DNA from 4 places in the Serratia sp. Ae19-1 genome. Region 1 is predicted to be linked to each of the others. Evidence: predicted binding sites of a transcription regulator. Region 1 holds the regulator's gene; each other region holds the start of a gene.

Region 1 (6,015 bases):
AAGCGCAGAAAACCGCCAAGATTAAAGTCACCCCGCCGAAAAAGGGCTACAAAAAAGGCTATGGCCGCCACCGCGAAGCCGGCATGGCCACCGCCAAGCTGGCGCGTGAAGAAAAGCCGTTGAAACTCAGCCCGGCGCACAAGAAACGCTACCAGCACGCCAAACAGACCGCGATGGCCAAGCTGATGGGCCAGATGGGCAAACCTTACCGCTGGGGCGGCAGCTCGCCGCGCACCGGCTTCGACTGCAGCGGCCTCATCTATTACGCCTATAAAGACGTGGTGAAAATCAAGATGCCGCGCACCGCCAACGAGATGTATCACCTGCGTGACGCGGCGCCTATCAAGAAAAGCGAGCTGGAAAGCGGCGATCTGGTGTTCTTCCGCATCAACAACCGCGGCGTGGCGGACCACGTCGGCGTCTACCTCGGCAACGGCAAATTCATCCAGTCGCCACGCACCGGCGAAGAGATCCGCATCAGCCAGCTCGACAACGACTATTGGCAGAACCACTACATCGGCGCACGCCGCGTAGTGACGCCGAAAACCATTCGTTAATTTCCCGCTCTGCGCGGTTGCGGCCCGGTCGCAACCGCCTGCTCAAGCTATCGCCCATCGCACTTCCCCACGCGCATTTCTCGCTTTTCCTCCTGTTTTTTATGATGAAAATTGTTAAGATTGAATGACCACAATAAAAAACGGCCCATCCGGCTCTCGCCCCGGCGGGAAGCACATGGCGCTGTAAAGGAGGAAGCAATGTCGTTTGAATTACCTGCATTACCGTATGAGAAAAACGCGCTCGAGCCGCACATCTCCGCCGAAACCCTGGAATACCACTACGGCAAACACCACAACACCTACGTGGTTAACCTGAACAACCTGGTGAAAGGCAGCGAGTTCGAGGGCAAATCGCTCGAAGAGATCATCAAGACCTCTAACGGCGGCGTGTTCAACAACGCGGCGCAGGTGTGGAACCACACCTTCTACTGGCACTGCCTGTCGCCACAGGGCGGCGGTGAACCGCAGGGCGAACTGGCGGCGGCGATCGTCAAGTCCTTCGGCTCTTTCGCTGCGTTCAAAGAGCAGTTCACCGATGCCGCCGTGAAAAACTTCGGCGCCGGCTGGACCTGGCTGGTGAAAAAACCGGACGGCGCGCTGGCGATCGTCAACACCTCTAACGCGGCAACCCCGCTGACCGGTGAAGACAAACCGCTGCTGACCGTTGACGTGTGGGAACACGCGTATTACATCGATTACCGCAATGCGCGTCCAAAATACCTGGAAAACTTCTGGGCGTTGGTCAACTGGACCTTCGCAGCGGAAAACCTGGCGTAAGCACCGGTTTCTGATGTGACGAGGCGCAGCCAGGCTGCGCCTTTTTTAGCGCCGGAGGGAAATCAGTTCAACGCGGCAACGAAGCTGAAAGCGATAATGACCGCCAGCGCGCAAACGGTGGTGAACAGCGACATCTTCAATTCGGTATCCATGACAACTCCTTTAAAATGGGCTTTCCTAAGGATAAAAGGCGTACAATTAGTACGTCAAATCATTTTCCCACAGTTCGCCGATAAAATCTTGTTATCATTTCCCGGTTTATAATATCGATTACCTCTTCCACTTTTGCTCAATATGCGACAAAATTCGCAGTTCACAACTGCGTACCGGCATCCATGCCCCTCCTGATTAAGCGCTGAAGACTTCAACACACTAAAAACTCAGTTTTCGCTTCTCTGGAGAAGGATCTACGTAGGCAAACGATTAACATCACACTTACATGCTGTAAACATGTGAGTTCAGGAGTCATTCCTTACATGGCAACGATTAAAGATGTGGCCAAACGCGCGGGCGTTTCCACCACCACCGTTTCGCACGTCATCAATAAGACTCGTTTCGTCGCCGAAGAGACCAAAGCGGCCGTGTGGGCCGCCATCAAAGAACTGCACTACTCGCCGAGCGCCGTGGCGCGCAGCCTGAAAGTCAATCACACCAAGTCGATCGGCCTGCTGGCCACCTCGAGTGAAGCCCCCTACTTCGCCGAAGTGATCGAAGCGGTGGAAAACAGTTGCTACAGCAAAGGCTACACCCTGATCCTGTGCAACTCGCACAACAACCTGGACAAACAGCGCGCCTACCTGGCGATGCTGGCGCAAAAGCGCGTCGACGGCCTGCTGGTGATGTGTTCCGAATACCCGGATCAGCTGCTGGGCATGCTGGAAGACTACCGTAACATCCCGATGGTGGTGATGGACTGGGGTGCGGCGCGCGGCGACTTCACCGACACCATCATCGATAACGCCTTCGAAGGCGGCTATCTGGCCGGCCGTTACCTGATAGAACGCGGCCACCGCGATATCGGCGCCATCCCAGGCCAGCTGTCGCGCAATACCGGCGGCGGCCGTCATCAGGGCTTTATGAAGGCGCTGCAGGAAGCGCAGATCGACATTCGCGAAGAGTGGATCGTGCAGGGCGACTTCGAGCCGGAATCCGGTTACAAGGCGATGCACCAGATCCTGTCGCAAAAACAGCGGCCGACTGCGGTATTCTGCGGCGGCGACATCATGGCGATGGGCGCCATCTGCGCCGCCGACGAACTGGGGCTGCGGGTGCCGCAGGATATTTCCGTGATCGGCTACGACAACGTGCGCAACGCCCGCTACTTCACCCCGGCGCTGACCACCATTCATCAGCCGAAAGAACGCCTGGGCGAAATGGCCTTCACCATGCTGCTGGATCGCATCATCAGCAAGCGCGAAGAGTCGCAGGTGATCGAAGTGCATCCGAAGCTGGTCGAACGCCGCTCGGTCGCCGACGGTCCGTTCATCGACTACCGCCGCTAATCCCCTGAGCCGGAAGCCTGCACGGCTTCCGGTGCCGCCTCGCTCAGCCACTCCTGATTCAGCGTCTCCCCATCGCCCAGATACGCCAGTAGCCAACTCATCGCCGGTGACGGTTTATCCTGCTGCCAGGTCAGGCAGCAAGGGCTGGCTGGAAACGGCTGCTGCAGCTGCAACGCCTTCAGCTCACCGCGCTGCACCAGCGGCAGCGCCCGATGTGCCGGCATCATGCCGACGCACAGCCCGGCGCACAAACAGTCGAGCGCCGACGTCCAGTCCGGCACCACCAGCCGCCGCTGGTTATCCAGCGTCCAGGTGACGCGCTTGGGCAAATTGCGCGAGGTGTCCTCCAGGCAGAGCGAAGGGTACGGCCGCAACTGATCGTCGTGCAGCGGCCCCGCCAGCTGCGCCAGCGGGTGTTGCGGGCTGACTACGCACAGCCAGTTCATATAGCCCATGTCGCGGAAGGCAAAACCGCCGCCGACCGGCACTGCACGCGTGGCGCCGATCGCCATGTCCGCCCTGCCGTCCGCCAGCGCATCCCAGACGCCGTTGAACACCTCGGGTTGCAGCATCAACTCGACGTCGGGGAAATGGCGATAGAAATCCAGCACCAGCTGGCGGCTGCGCTGCGGTTTGACGATGATATCTACCGCGATATTCAGCTGGCCGCGCCAACCGTTGGCCACCTGCTGACAGTGGCGGCGGGTGTCGAGCATTTTTTTGATAACAGCTCGCGCATCCTTGATAAACAGCGCGCCGGCCGGCGTCAGCTCCACATCGCGGTGACGCCGCTCAAACAGCGGCACCGCCAGCCATTGCTCCAGCTGCCGCACGGTATAACTCACCGCCGACGGCACCCGGTGCAGCTCCTGCGCCGCCGCGCTGAAACTGCCGGTGCGCGCTACCGCGTCGGCGACTTCAAGTGAATATTCAGACCACATCGCTTTGCCTTCAATTTTTTTAACAGCACTTTGCAAATATTACCGTTTCACAAGCAGAGATCCAGCCGGATACACTGGCCGGCGCTAAAAACCTGCGACACTAAAATATTAACGAGAAATACCATGCGAAATTCTTTTGGCTTTATGTTCTACCTCGCCGGCCTGAGCATGTTGGGTTATCTGGCGACCGATATGTATCTGCCTGCCTTCGGCGCCATGCGCGAAGAACTGCAAATCTCCGCCGGCGCCGTGAGCGCCAGCCTGAGCATCTTCCTGGCCGGCTTCGCCTTCGCGCAGCTGCTGTGGGGGCCGCTCTCCGATCGCCTGGGGCGTAAACCGGTATTATTGATTGGCCTGACGCTGTTCGCCCTCGGCTGCCTCGGCATGCTGTGGGTGGAAAACGCCCTGCAGCTGTGGATCCTGCGCTTTATTCAGGCCGTCGGCGTCTGTTCCGCCACCGCCATCTGGCAAGCGCTGGTGGTCGACCGTTACCGCGAAGGTCAGGCCAACCGCGTGTTCGCCACCATTATGCCGCTGGTGGCACTGTCACCGGCGCTGGCGCCGCTGCTTGGCGCCTGGCTGCTGAACCACGCCAGCTGGCGGGCGATCTTCGCCGCGCTGTTGGTGATCACCGCGCTGCTGCTGCTGCCGACGTTGATGCTCAAAGAGCGCGCCAAAACGCAACCCGCCGCCGACGCGCCGAAAAACGGCGTCAGCTTCTGGCAACTGTTGAAATCTCCGGTGTTCAGCGGCAACGTCGCGATGTACGCCGCCTGCTCGGCCGGTTTCTTCGCCTGGCTGACCGGTTCGCCGTTCATCCTCGGCGATATGGGCTATAGCCCGAGCGACATCGGTCTGAGCTATGTGCCGCAAACGCTGGCCTTCCTGCTGGGCGGCTACGGCTGCCGCGCCGCGCTCAAGCGCATCAATGGCAAAACTCTGCTGCCGTGGCTGCTGGTAGCTTATGGTGTCAGCATGGTGGCGCTGTATCTGGTGGCGACGCTGACCTCTCCGACGCTCACCACGCTGCTGATTCCATTCTGCGTGATGGCGCTGGTCAATGGCGCCGGCTACCCGATCATGGTGGCGAATGCGCTGATGCCGTTCCCGGAAAGCAGCGGCAAAGCCGCCGCGCTGCAAAATACGCTGCAGCTGGGGCTGTGTTTTGTGGCGAGCATGCTGGTATCGGCGTTTATTGCCCAGCCGCTGTTGGCGACGGTGACGGTAATGGTGTCTACGGTGATTCTGGCCGCGCTGGGGTATTTCCTGCAGCGGGGGAAAACGGCCGATGCGCAGCAAAAGGCGCAGCGGGAACATGCTAACTCAGCGTCATAATTGCCAAACTTAATAATCACTTAAAGAATATGCGTGCCGAGTGCGATTTACAGTTGAGTCGACGCCTCGGCACGCCTATACTCAAAAACAACCTTTTAAAGTAACACCTTATAATCTTTATATCTCAATTAGCGCTTGTGTACGCGTCTTGCGTCACACTCTTTTTAAGGATGCGTTCATCTCGCGCCATTTGCGCCGGGTAGCTTCTTAAAATTTCCTCTGTTCATAGTCGGATATCAGACGCCGCGGGCCTATTTTCCGCCGGTAAACGTATGCACCCGCAGAAATTGTCTAAGCTGTTTCCTAACGGGTCATCAGTCAGAAGAAGGTGATGGAGAAGCTATGAGTTCATCGTGTATAGAAGATCTGAGTATCCAGGACAATCAGTGGTACCGTATCGCGCATGAAATGCTCGGCCTGGCCGGCATTGAAATCAACGGTTCGCGCCCCTTCGATATTCAGGTTAAAAACCCCGAATTCTTTAAACGCGTGTTGCAGCAAGGCTCGTTGGGCCTGGGCGAAAGCTATATGGACGGCTGGTGGGAGTGTGAGCGGCTGGATATGTTCTTCCAGCGCGTGGTTAGCGCCGGGCTGGAGAAAAAACTCCCCCACCACCTGAAAGATACCCTGCGTATCGCCGCCGCGCGCCTGACCAATCTGCAATCGAAAAAGCGCGCCTGGATCGTCGGCAAAGAGCATTACGATCTCGGCAACGATCTGTTTACCCTGATGCTCGATCCTTACATGCAATATTCCTGCGGCTACTGGAAAGACGCCACCACGCTGGAAGAGGCGCAGGAAGCGAAGCTGCGGATGATCTGCGAGAAACTGCAGCTGCAGCCGGGCATGCGCTTGCTGGACATCGGCTGCGGTTGGGGCGGCCTCTCCGCCTACGCGGCGAAA
Region 2 (6,015 bases), on a different contig from region 1:
ACTGGACGTTGGGGAATATCGAGGCGATTCAGGAGTGCCAGCGCAAGTATGATGAGCAGGACGAGTGATGCGGTCCCCCATAGATAGGTTCAGAGAGATCGAGCATGGCCCGTTCTTTTTAACGTAACCGATGGTCTCTACTTTCTTCATGCCCCCTGGCGCTATCAATCATACCAAGGTCTGAACATAGGCCATATTTAGACCACAAACGATGTTCGGCTTTACTTATGGCTGGCATCAAGCAGAAAATATTTGGTCATATAAAGAAAAACCCTCTGTAAAAACAGAGGGTTTCAGTCACGTCGGCCTAGTTACGAACAGGCTGTGAAGGGATTAATCATTCCCACTCAATCGTCGCCGGCGGCTTGCCGCTGATGTCGTACACCACGCGGGAGATGCCGTTCACTTCGTTGATGATGCGGTTGGAGACGCGGCCGAGGAAGTCATACGGCAGGTGCGCCCAGTGCGCGGTCATGAAGTCGATGGTTTCTACCGCACGCAGGGAAACGACCCAGTCGTATTTGCGGCCGTCGCCCATCACGCCGACCGAACGCACCGGCAGGAACACGGTGAACGCCTGGCTGACTTTGTTGTACAGGTCGGCCTTGTGCAGCTCTTCAATGAAGATGGCGTCTGCGCGGCGCAGCAGATCGCAGTACTCTTTCTTCACTTCGCCCAGCACGCGCACGCCCAAACCCGGACCCGGGAACGGGTGACGGAACAGCATGTCGTACGGCAGGCCCAGCTCCAGGCCGATCTTGCGCACTTCGTCTTTGAACAGCTCTTTCAGCGGCTCGACCAGGCCCAGCTTCATCTCTTTCGGCAGGCCGCCCACGTTGTGGTGCGATTTGATCACGTGCGCTTTGCCGGTGGCGGAAGCGGCGGATTCGATCACGTCCGGGTAGATGGTGCCCTGCGCCAGCCATTTCACCTGCTCTTGCTTGCAGGCTTCTTCGTCGAACACTTCAACGAACACGCGGCCGATGATTTTACGCTTGGCTTCCGGCTCGTCCACGCCCGCCAGCGCAGTCAGGAAGCGGTTTTCCGCTTCGACGTGCACGATGTTCAGGCCGAAGTGGTCACCGAACATTTCCATCACCTGCTTGGCTTCGTTCAGGCGCAGCAGGCCGTTGTCGACGAACACGCAGGTCAGGCGTTTGCCGATGGCGCGGTGCAGCAGCATCGCGGTCACGGAGGAGTCGACGCCGCCGGACAGGCCGAGGATCACGTGGTCTTCACCCACCTGCTCGCGGATGCGCTCGACCGCATCTTCGATGATGGTGGCCGGGGTCCACAGGGCTTCACACTGGCAGATGTCCAGTACGAAACGCTCCAGCATGCGCTGGCCCTGACGGGTGTGGGTCACTTCCGGGTGGAACTGCACGCCGTAGAAGCGTTTTTCTTCGTTGGCCATAATGGCGAACGGGCAGGTGTCGGTGCTGGCGATGGTCACGAAGTCGGACGGGATCGCAGTCACTTTGTCGCCGTGGCTCATCCACACGTCCAGCAGCGGTTTGCCGGCCGGGCTGATGGCGTCTTCGATGTCGCGCAGCAGCGCGCTCTCTTTGACGATTTCCACCTGCGCGTAGCCGAACTCGCGTTCGTTGGAGCCCTGCACATGGCCACCCAGCTGCATCGCCATGGTCTGCATGCCGTAGCACACGCCCAGCACCGGCACGCCGGCGTTGAACACGTAGTCCGGGGCGCGCGGGCTGCCGGCTTCGGTGGTGCTTTCCGGGCCGCCGGACAGGATGATGCCGCTTGGGTTGAATTCGCGGATCTGCTCTTCGCTAACGTCCCAGGCCCACAGTTCGCAGTAAACGCCGATTTCGCGCACGCGGCGGGCGACCAGTTGGGTGTATTGCGAACCGAAGTCCAGTATGAGGATGCGATGCTTATGGATATTTTGTGTCATTGAGGCGAATTCCAGCAACAAGAGAAAAAGAGCGAAAATGTGTGTTTCGGGATGGGGCTTGGCGCCCCACCCCGGCCTCTCACTCAGGAGAGGTTAAGGCATTAGCCCATGCGGTAGTTCGGTGACTCTTTGGTGATGGTCACGTCATGCACGTGGCTTTCCTGAATGCCGGCGCCGCTGATGCGCACGAACTCCGCCTTGGTGCGCAGATCGTCGATGGTGGCGCAGCCGGTCAGGCCCATGCAGGAGCGCAGGCCGCCCATCTGCTGGTGCACGATGGCTTTCAGCATGCCTTTATAGGCCACGCGGCCTTCGATACCTTCCGGTACCAGTTTGTCGGCGGCGTTATCGGTCTGGAAGTAACGGTCGGAAGAGCCTTTGGACATCGCGCCCAGCGAGCCCATGCCGCGGTAAGATTTGAACGAACGGCCCTGATACAGCTCGATTTCGCCCGGGGATTCTTCGGTGCCCGCCAGCATGGAGCCAACCATCACGCAGGATGCGCCTGCGGCGATCGCTTTGGCGATGTCGCCGGAGAAGCGGATGCCGCCGTCGGCGATAACCGGGATGCCGGTGCCTTCCAGCGCTTCCACCGCGTCGGCGATGGCGGTGATCTGCGGCACGCCCACGCCGGTCACGATGCGGGTGGTGCAGATAGAGCCAGGGCCGATACCCACTTTCACCGCGCTCACGCCGGCTTCAGCCAGCGCTTTGGCGCCCGCTGCGGTCGCGACGTTGCCGCCGACGATCTGCAGATCCGGGTATTTGGCGCGGGTTTCGCGAATGCGCTGCAATACGCCTTCGGAGTGACCGTGCGAGGAGTCGATCAGCAGAACGTCAACGCCCGCCGCCACCAGCGCGTCAACGCGCTCTTCGTTGCCGGCACCGGCGCCAACCGCCGCGCCTACGCGCAGACGGCCGTGCTCGTCTTTACAGGCGTTCGGCTTACGTTCCGCTTTCTGGAAGTCTTTAACGGTGATCATGCCCAGCAGGTGGAAGCTGTCGTCCACCACCAGCGCTTTCTCTACGCGCTTTTCGTGCATCTTCTGCAGCACCACGTCGCGCGCTTCACCTTCTTTCACGGTGACCAGGCGATCTTTCGGCGTCATGACCGCGGTGACCGGCTGGGTCAGATCGGTCACGAAGCGCACGTCGCGGCCGGTGATGATGCCGACCAGCTCGTTGTCTTCGGTAACGACCGGGTAACCGGCGAAGCCGTTGCGCGCGGTCAGCTCTTTCACTTCCTGCAGCGTGGTGGTTGGGGTAACGGTCTGCGGGTCGGTGACTACGCCGCTTTCATGTTTCTTCACGCGGCTGACTTCTTCAGCCTGACGCTCGATGGACATGTTTTTGTGGATGAAGCCCAGGCCGCCTTCCTGCGCCAGCGCGATGGCCAGGCCGGATTCGGTAACGGTATCCATGGCTGCGGACAGCATAGGGATGTTCAGGCGGATGGTTTTGGTCAGTTGGGTGCCGAGCTCTGCAGTGTTAGGCAGAACCGTGGAGTGGGCTGGAACCAGGAGGACGTCGTCAAACGTCAGAGCTTCTTTAGCGATACGTAGCATGGGCAATATCTCACCAGGGTGGGCTGTGAAAAAGATAAAATATTGCCGCGGCATTATACAGAGCGGAATCGGTTGCCTCCAGCACTTTCTTACAAAAAGTCTTGATTACCTTTTTCAGCCATGTAGTATCGACCAATTAAGTGATTGTTTTGAAATTTGATCTGGGTCACATGACGCTACCTGTTTCGCCTTCCATTTTTACCGTAAGCCGCCTTAATCAGACGGTTCGCCAACTGCTGGAAATGGAAATGGGGCAGATTTGGCTCTCCGCCGAGATCTCCAACCTCTCCCAGCCCGCCTCCGGTCACTGGTATTTCACGCTGAAAGACGACCGCGCTCAGGTGCGCTGCGCGATGTTCCGCAACAGCAACCGCCGTGTCACCTTCCGGCCGCAAAACGGCCAACAGGTCTTGGTGCGCGCCAGTATCACGCTGTATGAACCGCGCGGCGACTACCAGCTGATCGCCGAGAGCATGCAGCCCGCCGGCGACGGCCTGCTGCAGCAACAGTTCGAGCAGCTGAAACAGCGCCTGAGCGCCGAAGGGCTGTTCGATCAGCAGTTCAAGCAGCCGCTGCCCACCCCGGCCAAACGCGTCGGGGTGATCACCTCCGCCAGCGGCGCGGCGCTGCACGATATTCTGCAGGTATTGCAGCGGCGCGATCCGTCGTTGCCGATCGTCATCTATCCCACCTCAGTGCAGGGCGCGGAAGCGCCGATGCAGATCGTGCGCGCCATCGAGACCGCCAACCGCCGCGACGAATGCGACGTGCTGATCGTCGGCCGCGGCGGCGGTTCGCTGGAGGATCTGTGGAGCTTCAACGACGAACGCGTGGCGCGGGCGATCTTCGCCAGCCGCATTCCGATCGTCAGCGCCGTCGGTCATGAAACCGACGTCACCATCGCCGACTTCGTTGCCGACCTGCGCGCGCCGACCCCATCCGCCGCCGCCGAACTGGTCAGCCGCAATCAGCTCGAGCTGTTGCGCCAGCTGCAGTCGCAGCAGCAGCGGCTGGAGATGGCGATGGATTACTACCTGGCGCAGCGCCAGCAGCAGTTCACCCGCATTCACCACCGTTTACAGCAGCAGCATCCGCATCTGCGCCTGGCGCGCCAGCAGACGCTGCTGTTCAAGCTGCAGCGCCGGATGGAAGACGGCATGCAGCAACAGCTGCGCCTGGCCGCCCGCCGCAGCGAGCGCGCCCAGCAACGGCTGGCGCAGGTGCAGCCGCAGGGCCGCATTCACCGCTACCAACAGCGCGTGCAGCAGCAGGAATACCGTCTGCAGCAGGCGATGGAGCGGCAGCTCAACGCCTACCGTCAGCGCTTCGGCGTGGCCTGCAGCCAGCTGGAGACCGTCAGCCCACTGGCGACGCTGGCGCGCGGCTACAGCGTGACGCAAACCCCGCGCGGCGAACTGCTGAAAACCACCAAACAGGCGCAGGTCGGCGAATTGCTGAAAACCCGTCTGCAGGATGGCTGGGTGGAAAGCGAGGTGAAAACCATCACCGTCGCCAAAAAGCCGCGCAAGAAACGCGCGGCCGAATAGCCCCTACCCCAGCGTAAAGCGCTGGCCCGGTTCGCCGTTCACCCACAGCGCGCGCGTTTCGCCTTCCGGCAGGCTGAGCGCCAGCGTGCGCCAGGCCGGGCGGAAACGCCCTTCCGTCGCGATATCCAGCATGATGCGCTGATGGTCGCAGCGCATTTCCCAGCGCAGCCACAGCGCATCGCCCTGCCGCCAACCTTCGCTTTCACCGTCGTCCTCAAACAACAGCCCGCTGCTCACGCCGCAGCCCTTGAGCGGAAACAGCCGCAGCTCGCGCCGATCGTCGGCGGCCACGTCCACATGCGCCAGCCGCTGCGACAACGGCAGCGCCGCCCCGGCGCGCACCAGCAGCGGCAAACGCTCCAGCGGTGCCGCCAGCGTCACCGTCTGGCCGCCGCCGAACCACTGGCCGCTGTAGAAGCAGTACCAGCCTTCGCCGTTGTCCGGCAGATATACCGAACGCCGGCGCTGCCCCGGCTCCACCACGCTGGCCACCAGCAGATCGCGGCCGATCAGAAAATCGTCGTTCTCGCCAAAGGTGCGCGCATCCTGTTCGTGGTCGAGGAAGGTCGGGCGCAGCATCGGCTCATCGTCAGCGCAGGCCTGCCACAACAGGGTGTAGAAATACGGCAGCAGCCGGTAACGCAGGTTGATCGCCTCGCGCACCGCCGGGGTGGCGCTCGGGTACATCCAGGGCTCGTTGACCGTGGCGTCGTCGTTCCAGGAATGAATGGTGAAACGCGGATGCATCACGCCGTTTTGCACCCAGCGCACCAGCAGCTCCGCGTCCGGTTTGTCGCCGGAGAAGCCGCCGACGTCGTGGCCGAGGTTATACAACCCGGACAGGCTCATGCCCAGCCCCATGCGGATGTTGTAGCGCAGTGTCTGCCAACTGGTGCGGTTGTCGCCGCTCCAGGTTTGCACATAGCGCTGCATGCCGGCGCAGCCGGAGCGCGAGATCAGGTACGGCCGCTTCTGCGGCGCGAAGCGC
Region 3 (6,015 bases), on a different contig from region 1:
TGAAGACGCCGTCGACCGACAGACCGGCGCGGAAGGCGTCGGCGATGTACCAGATGCGGTCGGAACCGGCGTCTTTCAGCTCGCGGCGAATTTTGGTCAGCGCTTCCGGATCGTCCAGGCTCACTTTCGGGTCGAAACCGGTGGCGCCCACTTCCAGGCCGCGCAGCGCTTTCTGCAGCGACTCCTGTTGGGTGCGGCCGATGGCCATCACTTCACCGACCGACTTCATCTGGGTGGTCAGGCGATCGTTGGCGCCGGCGAACTTCTCGAAGTTGAAGCGCGGGATCTTGGTGACGACGTAGTCGATGGACGGCTCGAACGACGCCGGGGTGCGGCCGCCGGTGATGTCGTTCATCAGTTCATCGAGGGTGTAACCCACCGCCAGCTTGGCGGCGATCTTGGCGATTGGGAAGCCGGTGGCTTTCGACGCCAGCGCCGAAGAGCGCGATACGCGCGGGTTCATTTCGATGACGATCAGGCGGCCGGTTTTCGGGTTGACCGAGAACTGCACGTTGGAGCCGCCGGTTTCGACGCCGATCTCACGCAGCACCGCCATCGAGGCGTTGCGCATGATTTGGTATTCCTTGTCGGTCAGGGTCTGGGCCGGCGCGACGGTGATCGAGTCGCCGGTGTGGATGCCCATGGCGTCGAAGTTTTCGATGGAGCAAACAATGATGCAGTTGTCGTTCTTATCACGCACCACTTCCATCTCGTACTCTTTCCAACCGATCAGCGATTCGTCGATCAGCAGCTCGTTGGTCGGCGACAGATCCAGACCGCGTTCGCAGATTTCTTCGAACTCTTCACGGTTGTAAGCGATGCCGCCGCCGGTACCGCCCATGGTAAAGGAAGGACGGATGATGCACGGGAAGCCGACGTCAGCGGCAACCGCCAGCGCTTCTTCCATGGTGTGCGCGATGCCGGAGCGCGCGGTATCCAGACCGATCTTCTTCATCGCCACGTCGAAACGGCGACGGTCTTCGGCCTTGTCGATCGCATCGGCGGTGGCGCCGATCATGGTGACGCCGAACTCGGCCAGTACGCCCTGACGCTCCAGCTCCAGCGCGCAGTTCAGCGCCGTCTGGCCGCCCATGGTCGGCAGCACCGCATCCGGGCGCTCTTTTTCGATGATCTTGCGTACCACTTCCCAGTGGATCGGCTCAATGTAGGTAGCGTCGGCCATTTCCGGGTCGGTCATGATAGTCGCCGGGTTGGAGTTGACCAAAATGACGCGGTAGCCCTCTTCGCGCAGCGCTTTACACGCCTGGGCGCCAGAGTAGTCGAACTCACACGCCTGACCGATAACGATCGGGCCCGCGCCGAGGATCAGGATGCTTTTTATGTCTGTACGTTTTGGCATTTTTTACTGCTCCTGATTATTTGGCGTTAGAACGGTAAGTCTCAATCAGTTCGATAAAGTGATCGAACAGCGGCGCGGCGTCGTGCGGGCCAGGGCTGGCTTCCGGGTGCCCCTGGAAACTGAACGCCGCCTTGTCGGTGCGGTGAATGCCCTGCACCGTGTGGTCGAACAGCGATTTGTGCGTCACGCGCAGGTTCGCCGGCAGGTTATTCTCGTCTACCGCAAAGCCGTGGTTCTGCGCGGTGATCATCACGGTATTGTTGTCCAGATCCTTCACCGGGTGGTTGCCGCCGTGGTGGCCGAGCTTCATCTTCATGGTTTTCGCCCCGCTGGCCAGTGCCAGCAGCTGGTGGCCCAGACAGATGCCGAACACCGGAATGTCGGTTTCCAGGAACTGTTTGATGGCGGCGATGGCGTAGTCGCACGGCTCCGGGTCACCCGGGCCGTTGGACAGGAAGATGCCGTCCGGATTCATTTTCAGCACCTCGTCGGCCGGGGTCTGCGCCGGCACCACGGTCAGGCGGCAGCCGCGATCCACCAGCATGCGCAGGATGTTGCGCTTGGCGCCGTAGTCGTAAGCCACCACGTGGAAAGGCAGTTCCGCGGCGGTTTTGGCTTCAGGCAGGTCGCCTTCAAGCGTCCAGCTGCCTTGCTGCCAGCTGTAGGCCTCTTGGGTCGTGACTTCTTTCGCCAGATCCATGCCCTTCAACCCCGGGAAACCTTGCGCCTTGGCCAGGGCCAGCGCGGCGTCCGGCGTATCGGCGGCGACGATGCAGCCGTTCTGGGCGCCCTTCTCGCGCAGCAGGCGGGTCAATTTACGGGTATCGATATCGGCGATCGCCACGATGTTGTGACGCTTGAGGTAGTCGGACAGGCTTTCTTCGTTGCGGTAGTTGCTGGCGATCAGCGGGAGGTCACGAATGACGAGGCCTTGGGCGTGTACTGCGGAGGATTCTTCGTCGGAAGCATTGGTGCCGACATTGCCGATATGAGGATAAGTAAGAGTAACGATCTGGCGGGAATAGGAAGGATCAGTGAGGATTTCTTGATAACCGGTCATCGACGTATTGAAGACCACTTCCCCCACTGCCGTTCCCTCTGCCCCGATGGCCCGACCGTGGAATTGGGTTCCGTCTTCCAGAACCAATAGCGCTGACTTAATCAAAACATCCTCCGAGGAATAATCAATCACAATATTTGCATATTAATTCAGATATCGCGATCTAAATCAATGCAAAAACCGTCCGCGAGGCCAATTTTTGGCAAATTGGGCGCATTTTAATGATGAGTGTTCGGCTTGTCTACCCAAACTGCCATTTTTTGTTTTATTTTTGCAGTTTTCGGTGCTCAAGCGGCTTGAGCGGCGATAAAAACACAGAAAACCGGGGCTGGAAAACGGTTGCGAGGCCGAATGACGGAAAACGGCGCCGGAACGGGCTAAAACAGACGCTAAAATAGCCTCTGGCGGAGAAAAACGAGATAATTAGCAAGATAAACAACAACAAATAAAACCTTTAAAACAAAAAATCAACCAAAGCCATATTTATCATGTTAAAAAAAAGGACAATAAAATTATTGTCCGATTATCATAGTATTACGATCAATACACCCACATCACGATGGTATGCAAATCAATTATAACTGCTCGAGATTCAGCACATCTCGCATATCAAACAGGCCTTTATCTCGATTATACAGCCAGACTGCCGCACGCACCGCGCCGCTGGCAAAAGTCATGCGGCTGGAAGCTTTATGGGTGATCTCCACCCGCTCACCGATGTCGGCAAACATCGCGGTGTGCTCGCCGACGATGTCGCCGGCGCGAATGGTGGCAAAGCCGATGCTTTTCGGATCGCGCTCGCCGGTATGGCCTTCGCGCGCATAGACCGCGCAGCTTTTCAGGTCGCGCCCCAGCGCGCCGGCGATCGCTTCGCCCATCGCCAATGCCGTGCCCGATGGCGCATCCACTTTGTGGCGGTGGTGCGCCTCAACGATTTCGATGTCGGTATAGTCGCCCATCACCTGCGCGGCCTTCTCCAGCAGTTTCAACACCAGGTTGACGCCGACGCTGAAGTTGGCGGCAAACACGATGCCGATATGCTGCGCCGCATCGCGGATCGCCTGCTTGCCGGCGTCATCGAAGCCGGTGGTGCCAATCACCATCGCCTTGTGGTGCGCCACGCAAAAATCCAGGTAGCTCCGCGTGCTTTCCGGACGGGTGAAGTCGATCAGAATGTCGAACTCGCTCGCCACTTTCTCCAGGCTGTCGCTTACCTTGACACCCAGCGCGCCGATGCCCGCCAGCTCACCGGCGTCGACGCCGATCAGGCTGGAGCCCGGTCGCGACAGCGCCGCGCCCAACACTACGCCTTCCGCCTGCTGCACCGCCTGGATCAATTGACGACCCATCCGGCCGCCGGCGCCCGCAATCGCAATGCGGATTTGTGAATCTTTCATGCTTGCTCTCTTCTTGATTTAACGCGTATCCCATTAATCCATCGATTCAGGGTAACTGCCCCGCTTGCGCGCCGCCAGAGGATTCATGACATCATTAGAAAATGATGATATTCCCCCGCTTCCATCAGCGGCGCTGTCATAAGATTAACATTCAACCGATTTGGCGGCCTGCGGCGATTGTACATAATCATGCAGTTTCCATTGAGAAAAAATGCAGAAAAAAGGCGCCGAAAACGGCGCCTGGGAAGGAGGTGCAGCGAGATCAGGCGGTAATAGCCGCCACTTCGTTGGCTATCGCCGTTAGCGCATCGTGGCGGGCATAATCTTCACGCACCAGCGCCGCGCGTTGGCGGTAGATCGGCTGCTGCAGAATACGCGACGCCGCCGCCAGGATCTGTTCTGCGCTCGGCGTGCTGGTGTGCAGGCTGATGCCGCAACCGGCAGCGACCACGCGCGCCGCCGCCTCCAGCTTATCCTCGCCGGTGCCGGCGACGATCAGCGGCACGCCGCTGTCCAGCGCATAGTTGATCGAGCCGTAACCGCCGTTGGTGATCAGCAGCGACGCCCGCGGCAGCCAGCGTTCGAAGGAGATAAACTCCCGCACTCTGGCGTTGTCCGGCAACGCGTCCATCAGCCCTGCCGTCGCCCGCCCGCCGGTGGTGGCCAACACCCGCACCGGCAGATGCGCCAGCGCCTGCAGCGTCGGCACGATCAGCTGATGCAGATCGACGTTGGCCAACGTGCCCTGAGACACGATCACCAGCGGCCGATCATCGTCCGCCTCCCACAGCGTCTCTTCCGCCGCCGGTTGACCGCCGCTGCGCAGCGGACCGACGAAGCGCACGCCGCTCGGCAGATCGTCGCGCTCATATTCCAGCGCCGTGGTGGCCAACTGCAGGAAACGCTCGCAGCCGCCGATCAGCGCATCGGTAAACGGGCGAGTCAGCGCCCGCCCGCCGGCCTGCACCAGCGCCGCATCGAAGCTCCGCTGCACCTCATCAAGCAACACGCGCGTCTCTTCATCCACCAATTGCTCGCGGGTCAGCGCCTGCGGCAACAGCGCCGGCGGGATGCGCGGGCCATAAAAAATGGCGTCACGCGAAGAATACGACAGCGGCGTAACGCCGATACCGAAGACCGGCGGCCGTTCGGCGGACTGCAGCAGCGGCAATACGCCGTAGAAGCAGTTCTCCACCATCAGCAAATCGGTCTTTTCGGCGGCAATGGCCGCACGCAGCTGCCGATCCAGCAGCGGGATCGGCGCGGCGAAGAAATCCTTCAGCGCCAGCGCCATCTGCGCATTGCCCGGCGGCAGCGCGGCGCGCTGCGGAAAGTGCTCTTCCAGGTGGCGATAATCGAAGTCCACCTGCGCGTCGAACGGTACGAAGTTCGCCCCAGCCGCTTCGGCGCGTTCGCGAAACAGCGCGCCGGTCATCACCCGCACCTGATGCCCTTGGGCGATCAGGTGACGAGCGATAGCTAACATCGGGTAGACGTGCCCCGGAGTGGCGACCGCCGCCATCAGTATCCTTGCCATAATGCTCCTTTACGCTTCTGCGTTGGCCGGCTTCAGCGCCAGATTGGCGCACACCGGGTTGCTCTGAATATGCACGCGCTGCAAATGACGCGCGGAACGGGCGGTAAAGCCCTCACGGCCGTGCAGCAGCGAGAAGTTGTCCGCCACTACCACGTCGCCCTGCTGCCACTGGTGGGCATAATAGTGACGCGGATCGTACAGGTGCTGCTGCAGGGTGTGGTGGAACTGTTCCTGCTGTTGCTCCGGCACACCGTGATATTCCAGCGCATGCTGGTTGAGGAATTTTTTGCCTTCCGTCGGCGGTTCATTGTAGCGCATGATCAATCCCCTGCCGTTCGGGTGCTGCACCACCAGCGGCGAACAGACTTCACCGCCGTAGTGCACCACCTGCTTAATGCGGTAAGTGATCGACACCGACAGCCACTGATCCAGCAGCGCTTCGTCCGCGTTGGCCAACAGTCGCGTGGTATCGACGAAGGTGGTGCATCCGCCTTCATCCTGCGATGGCGCCGCCACGCAGTGGAACAGCTGGAACTCGGGGATGGTCGGCTTATACATGCCATCCCAATGCAGCGGAACGTAGCTGCTGTCGAAGATATGATCCTTGGCGTCCGGATGTTCTTTCACGTCCAGCACCGCGCCGAACGGCCACATCATGATC
Region 4 (6,015 bases), on a different contig from region 1:
TCGCGCACCCGCTCGTTGAACAGGATAGACTTCGCCCAGCCTTCGCCGGCGCCCAGTACGTCGCCGTAAGAGAAGCCGCCGCAGGCCACCAGCGTGTGGAAGTCCTGCAGATCGCGGCGCCCCGCCAGCAGATCGCTCATGTGCACGTCCACCGCGTCAAAGCCGGCACGGTGGAACGCCGCCGCCATCTCAACGTGGGAGTTCACCCCCTGCTCGCGCAGCACCGCCACTTTCGGGCGAGCGCCCTTGGCGATATACGGCGCCGCGATGTCTTCCTCTGGTGCGAAGGTCAGTTTCACGCTCAGGCCGGGATCTTGTTCATCCTGCTTGGCCTGATGTTCCTGATCGGCGCACGCCGGGTTGTCGCGCAGGCGCTGCATCTGCCAGGTGGTTTCCGCCCACCAGGTGCGCAGGGTATTGCGGCTTTCGCTGTACAGCGCCTTGCCGTGTTGCTGAATGACGAAACGATCGCCGGCCTGCGCGCTGCCGATGTGATGCACGTTGTCGGTCAAACCGTGTTGAGCGAACGCCTGCTTCACGTCGTCAAGACGTTCGGCGCTCACCTGAATCACCGCGCCCAGTTCTTCGTTGAACAGCACCGCCAACGCATCGTCGCCGAGGCCGTCCAGGTTAACGTCCACGCCGCAGTGGCCGGCGAAGGCCATCTCCGCCAGTGTCACCAGCAGGCCGCCGTCGGCACGGTCGTGATAAGCCAGCAGCGCGCGATCGGCCACCAACTGCTGCATGGCGTTGAAGAAACCCGCCAGCTGCGCGACGTCGCGCACGTCGGCCGGTTTGTCGCCCAGTTGGCGATAAACCTGCGCCAGCGCGGTGGCACCCAGCGCGTTATGGCCGTTGCCCAAGTCGATCAGCAGCAGCGCGTTGTCGCCCTTATCGGTGCGCAGCTGTGGCGTCACGGTGCCGCGCACGTCTTCCACGCGGGCGAAAGCGGTGATGACCAGCGACAGCGGCGAAGTCATTTCACGCTGTTCGTTGCCTTCCTGCCAACGGGTTTTCATCGACATGGAGTCTTTGCCCACCGGAATGGTGATGCCCAGCGCCGGGCACAGCTCTTCGCCCACCGCTTTCACCGCTTCGTACAGGCCGGCGTCTTCGCCCGGGTGGCCGGCGGCGGCCATCCAGTTGGCGGACAGCTTCACGCGCTTCAGGCTACCGATCTCGGTGGCAGCCAGGTTGGTCAGCGCTTCCCCGACCGCCAGGCGACCGGAGGCGGCGAAGTCCAGCAGCGCCACCGGCGCGCGTTCGCCGATCGACATCGCTTCGCCGTAGTAGCTGTCCAGGCTGGCGGTGGTGACCGCGCAGTCGGCCACCGGGATCTGCCACGGGCCGACCATCTGATCACGCGCCACCATGCCGGTGACGGTGCGGTCGCCGATGGTGATCAGGAAGGTCTTCTCCGCAACGGCCGGCAGATGCAGCACGCGTTTCACCGCATCGGCCAGGGTGATGTTTTCGCGCTGTACCGCCTGGCCACGCGCCTGCAGGCGGGTGACGTCGCGGGTCATCTTCGGCGTCTTGCCGAGCAGCACGTCCAGCGGCATGTCGATCGGTTGATTGTCGAAGTGGCTATCGTTCAGCGTCAGGTGCTGCTCTTCGGTCGCTTCGCCGATCACCGCGTAAGGCGCGCGTTCGCGGCGGCAGATCTCGTCGAACTGCGCCATCTGCGCCGGGGCGATCGCCATCACGTAACGTTCCTGCGATTCGTTGCACCACACTTCCAACGGGCTCATGCCCGGCTCGTCGTTGAGAATATCGCGCAGTTCGAAACGGCCGCCGCGGCCGCCGTCGCTCACCAGCTCCGGCATGGCGTTGGACAGGCCGCCGGCGCCGACGTCATGAATGAACAGGATCGGGTTCTGGTCGCCCAGCTGCCAGCAGCGGTCGATCACTTCCTGACAGCGGCGTTCCATTTCCGGGTTGTCGCGCTGCACCGAAGCGAAATCCAGATCGGCGTCGGACTGGCCGGACGCCATCGAGGACGCCGCGCCGCCGCCCAGGCCGATATTCATCGCCGGGCCGCCCAGCACCACCAGCTTGGCGCCGACGGTGATTTCCCCTTTCTGCACGTGATCGGCGCGGATGTTGCCGATGCCGCCCGCCAGCATGATCGGTTTGTGGTAGCCGCGCAGCTCAACGCCGTTGTGGCTGTTGACGCGCTCTTCATAGGTACGGAAGTAGCCCAGCAGCGCCGGCCGGCCGAATTCGTTGTTGAACGCCGCGCCGCCCAGCGGGCCTTCGGTCATGATATCCAGCGCGGTGACGATGCGTTCCGGCTTGCCGAAATCTTGCTCCCACGGCTGTTCAAAGCCGGGAATGCGCAGGTTGGACACCGAGAAGCCCACCAGACCGGCCTTCGGCTTGGCGCCCCGGCCGGTAGCGCCCTCGTCGCGGATCTCGCCGCCGGAGCCGGTCGCGGCGCCCGGCCACGGCGAGATCGCCGTCGGGTGGTTGTGGGTTTCCACTTTCATCAGGATGTGCGCTTCTTCCTGATGATAATCGTACGTGCCGTTCTCCGGCGCGGCGAAGAAGCGGCCGACCTGCGAGCCTTCCATCACGGCGGCGTTGTCTTTATACGCCGACAGCACGTAGTCCGGCGTCTGCTCGTAGGTATTCTTGATCATTTTGAACAGCGACTTGGGCTGCTGTTCGCCGTCGATGATCCAGTCGGCGTTGAAAATCTTGTGGCGGCAGTGCTCGGAGTTAGCCTGCGCGAACATATAAAGTTCGATATCCGTCGGGTTGCGCCCCAAACCGGTAAAGGCATTCAGCAGGTAGTCGATCTCATCCTGCGCCAGCGCCAGGCCGAGCCGGACGTTGGCCTGCTCCAGCGCGGCGCGCCCTGCGCCCAGCACGTCGACCGACTGATACGGCGCCGGCTGATGGTGCGCGAACAGCTGTTTGGCCTGTTGCAGCTCGCTGAAGACGGTTTCCATCATGCGATCGTGCAGCAGCGCTGCAAGCTGCCGCCACTGGGCTTCCGTCAATTCGGGCGCCTTGACGTAGAACGCCAGACCGCGCTCCAGCCGCAGCACCTGTTGCAGACCGCAGTTGTGGGCGATGTCGGTGGCTTTGGAAGACCAGGGTGAAATGGTGCCCGGACGCGGCGTAACCAGCAGCAGCCGGCCTTCAGGGGCGTGTTCGGCGAGAGAAGGACCGTACTTGAGCAGACGCTGAAGTTTGGCGTGTTCTTCGACACTTAACGGTGCGCTGACATCGGCAAAGTGGACGTACTCGGCGTAGATATCACTGACGGGCAGGTGGGCGTCCTGACAGCGGGACAGCAGTTTGGTAATGCGAAAAGCCGATAAAGCGGGCGAACCACGCAGAATTTCCATAATCAAAGTTCTCTCGTCTTCGAAGCGACGGATAAGACGCTTCATTGGGCGCAACAGGGGAAAACGCGCGTCATTATAGAGAATCCTCCGCGCCGACGAAACCGTTTGCGTAGGGATTATTGATAAAAGCGTGCCGCACCGTCGAATTGTCATAACGTGTCAATAAAGTTGCACACTGGCGTTTTGTTGCGCAAAATGCCCCCGCACTGGTGATTTAACCATGAGAAAAGTCGTGGCTGCCGTCGCCGGTGTACCTGTGCCACCACTGGATAACTATTTGAAACGTCTTAAAATAAACTACATCCTCATCGGCGTTGTCACCCTGCTTCTGGCTCTCGCGCTGTGGCCCAATATCACCTGGCGCAGCGGCCAGGGCGGGCAACTCCAGGAGATCATTTCCCGCGGCGAGTTGCGTATCAGCACGCTGAATTCACCGCTGACCTATTTCAACACCAAGCAAGGGCCGGGTGGGCTCGACTACGAACTGGCCAAGCGCTTCGCCAACTACCTCGGGGTGAAGCTGGTGGTGATCCCCCATCAGAACATCAATGACCTGTTCGACGATCTGGACGACGATGACGCCGACCTGCTGGCGGCGGGCCTGATCTACAACCAGGAGCGCCTCAGCCGCGCACGCACTGGCCCGGCCTACTACTCAGTTTCCCAACAGCTGGTGTACCGGCTGGGCACCGCGCGGCCGAAAAGCTTCGCCGACATTAAAGGCAAGCTGGCGGTCGCCTCCGGTTCCGCGCACGTCAGCACGTTAAAGCAGCTCAAGCAGGATAAATACCCGGACCTCGCCTGGGAGTCCTCCAGCGATCTCACCTCCAAAGAGCTGCTGGAACGGGTTGCCGACGGCAAGCTGGATTACACCCTCGGCGATTCGGTGACCATCGCGCTGCTGCAGCGCATCCATCCGCAGCTGGCGGTGGCATTCGACGTCACCGACGAAGAACCGGTCACCTGGTACCTCAAACGTGACGGCGACGACAGCCTGTACGCGGCGATGCTGGATTTCTACAGTCAGATGGTGGACGACGGCACCCTGGCGCGGCTGGAAGAGAAATACCTCGGCCACGTCGGCAGCTTCGACTATGTGGACACCAAAACCTTCCTGTCGGCCATCGACTCGGTGCTGCCCAACTTCCGCCCGCTGTTCGAGAAGCACGCCAACGAGATCGACTGGAAGCTGCTGGCGGCCATCGCCTATCAGGAATCGCACTGGAATCCGCAGGCCACCTCTCCCACCGGCGTGCGCGGCCTGATGATGCTGACCCGCGCCACCGCCGACGGCCTGGGGGTCAATGACCGCCTCGATCCGGAAGAGAGCATTCAGGGCGGCGCCCTTTACCTGCAGCGGCTGATGGCCAAGGTGCCGGACAGCGTGCCGGAAGACGAACGCATCTGGTTCTCGCTGGCGGCCTACAACATGGGTTGGGGCCATATGCTGGACGCGCGCAAGCTGACCAAGACGCAAAAAGGCAACCCGGACAGCTGGGTCGACGTCAAGCAGCGCCTGCCGATGCTCAGCCAAAAGCGCTACTACCCGCAGCTGACCTATGGCTATGCGCGCGGGCGTGAAGCCTACAACTATGTAGAAAACATCCGCCGCTACCAGGTCAGCCTGGTGGGCTATCTGCAGGAAAAAGAGAGAAAGGCGGCGCAGGCGGCCGCCGAGCAGGAGGCGTTGGGGAAAGGCTATCCGACGGTGATGCCGGAACTGGCGCTCAACTACTGATTATTCCGGTTTATCCGCCGCCCGTTGCGCCAGCCTGAGCGCTTTTTTCTGTTCGCGGCGCAGGCGGAAGAAATTGCTCAGGGTGGCGGCGCATTCGTCCGCCAGCACGCCCGAGACGATCTCCACCTGATGGTTCATGCCCGGATGGCGCAGAATGTCCACCAGCGAACCGGCAGCGCCGGTTTTCTCGTCGGCGGCGCCATACACCAGCCGACGGATGCGGCTGTGCACCATCGCGCCGGCGCACATCACACAGGGCTCCAGCGTGACGTACAGCGTGGCGTTCAGCAGGCGATAATTTTGCAGCACCGCGCCGCCCTGGCGCAGCGCCATGATCTCGGCGTGTGCGGTAGGATCGTGGCGGCCTATCGGCCGGTTCCAGCCCTCGCCGATGACCTGATTGTCCAGCACCAGCAGCGCACCCACCGGCACCTCGCCCTCTTCCTGCGCGCGCAGGGCCAACCGCAATGCCTGACGCATCCAGTATTCATCGTTATATTCAGTCATCGCATAATTCCTCGTGCGCTTTTGCGGCGGGCATTATACACACTAGCCCCACTTTGTCGTAACCGCGCGACAATGGCTATACTGGCCGAATCAGCAGGTGATTCAGGGACAAGAAACATGAAACTCAGTAAAAAGAACGCCGTCGTGGTGCGCAAGGCGCTGGACGGCTGGGTCGGCGAAGGCGCCTTAACGCCCGAGCAACAACAGCAACTGCTGCAGCATATGGACGTGCAGCCTTTCGACTGGCGACGGCTGGCGCGCTATGCGTTTCTGGCCGCGCTGGCCTCGCTGCTGATCGCCGTCACCAGCCTGTTCGCCGACAGCGAACTGCTGGCATGGCTCAGCGAGCTGTTCCGCTTTGACGCGCCGGTACGCATGGCGATCGCCGGCGTACTGGCGGCGCTGGCCTACGTC

What was found. Region 1 encodes PurR, which represses purine synthesis genes. Its sites were predicted from a motif close to CANGCAAACGTTTGCNTG; they were not measured.
Region 2: the regulator PurR is predicted to act here: its motif matches at 3,542-3,559, upstream of guaB (IMP dehydrogenase).
Region 3: the regulator PurR is predicted to act here: its motif matches at 2,749-2,766, upstream of carA (glutamine-hydrolyzing carbamoyl-phosphate synthase small subunit).
Region 4: the regulator PurR is predicted to act here: its motif matches at 3,451-3,468, upstream of purL (phosphoribosylformylglycinamidine synthase).

Annotation. Positions count from the first base shown of each region.
Region 1 is NZ_JBCHWD010000006.1:300,735-306,749, reverse strand. Features, by position in the region: gene AAIE04_RS18800 (C40 family peptidase) at 1-557, shown strand, start outside; gene sodB (superoxide dismutase [Fe]) at 756-1,334, shown strand; gene cydH (cytochrome bd-I oxidase subunit CydH) at 1,397-1,486, opposite strand; gene purR (HTH-type transcriptional repressor PurR) at 1,811-2,836, shown strand; gene punR (DNA-binding transcriptional activator PunR) at 2,833-3,777, opposite strand; gene punC (purine nucleoside transporter PunC) at 3,901-5,112, shown strand; gene cfa (cyclopropane fatty acyl phospholipid synthase) at 5,455-6,015, shown strand, end outside.
Region 2 is NZ_JBCHWD010000007.1:111,112-117,126, forward strand. Features, by position in the region: gene AAIE04_RS19505 (winged helix-turn-helix transcriptional regulator) at 1-68, shown strand, start outside; gene guaA (glutamine-hydrolyzing GMP synthase) at 338-1,915, opposite strand; gene guaB (IMP dehydrogenase) at 2,017-3,480, opposite strand; gene xseA (exodeoxyribonuclease VII large subunit) at 3,651-5,027, shown strand; gene AAIE04_RS19525 (glycoside hydrolase family 31 protein) at 5,031-6,015, opposite strand, start outside.
Region 3 is NZ_JBCHWD010000005.1:267,795-273,809, forward strand. Features, by position in the region: gene carB (carbamoyl-phosphate synthase large subunit) at 1-1,360, opposite strand, end outside; gene carA (glutamine-hydrolyzing carbamoyl-phosphate synthase small subunit) at 1,377-2,525, opposite strand; gene dapB (4-hydroxy-tetrahydrodipicolinate reductase) at 2,996-3,817, opposite strand; gene AAIE04_RS16465 (glycosyltransferase) at 4,080-5,339, opposite strand; gene AAIE04_RS16470 (TauD/TfdA dioxygenase family protein) at 5,364-6,015, opposite strand, start outside.
Region 4 is NZ_JBCHWD010000007.1:169,780-175,794, forward strand. Features, by position in the region: gene purL (phosphoribosylformylglycinamidine synthase) at 1-3,359, opposite strand, end outside; gene mltF (membrane-bound lytic murein transglycosylase MltF) at 3,634-5,094, shown strand; gene tadA (tRNA adenosine(34) deaminase TadA) at 5,095-5,601, opposite strand; gene AAIE04_RS19780 (DUF2157 domain-containing protein) at 5,719-6,015, shown strand, end outside.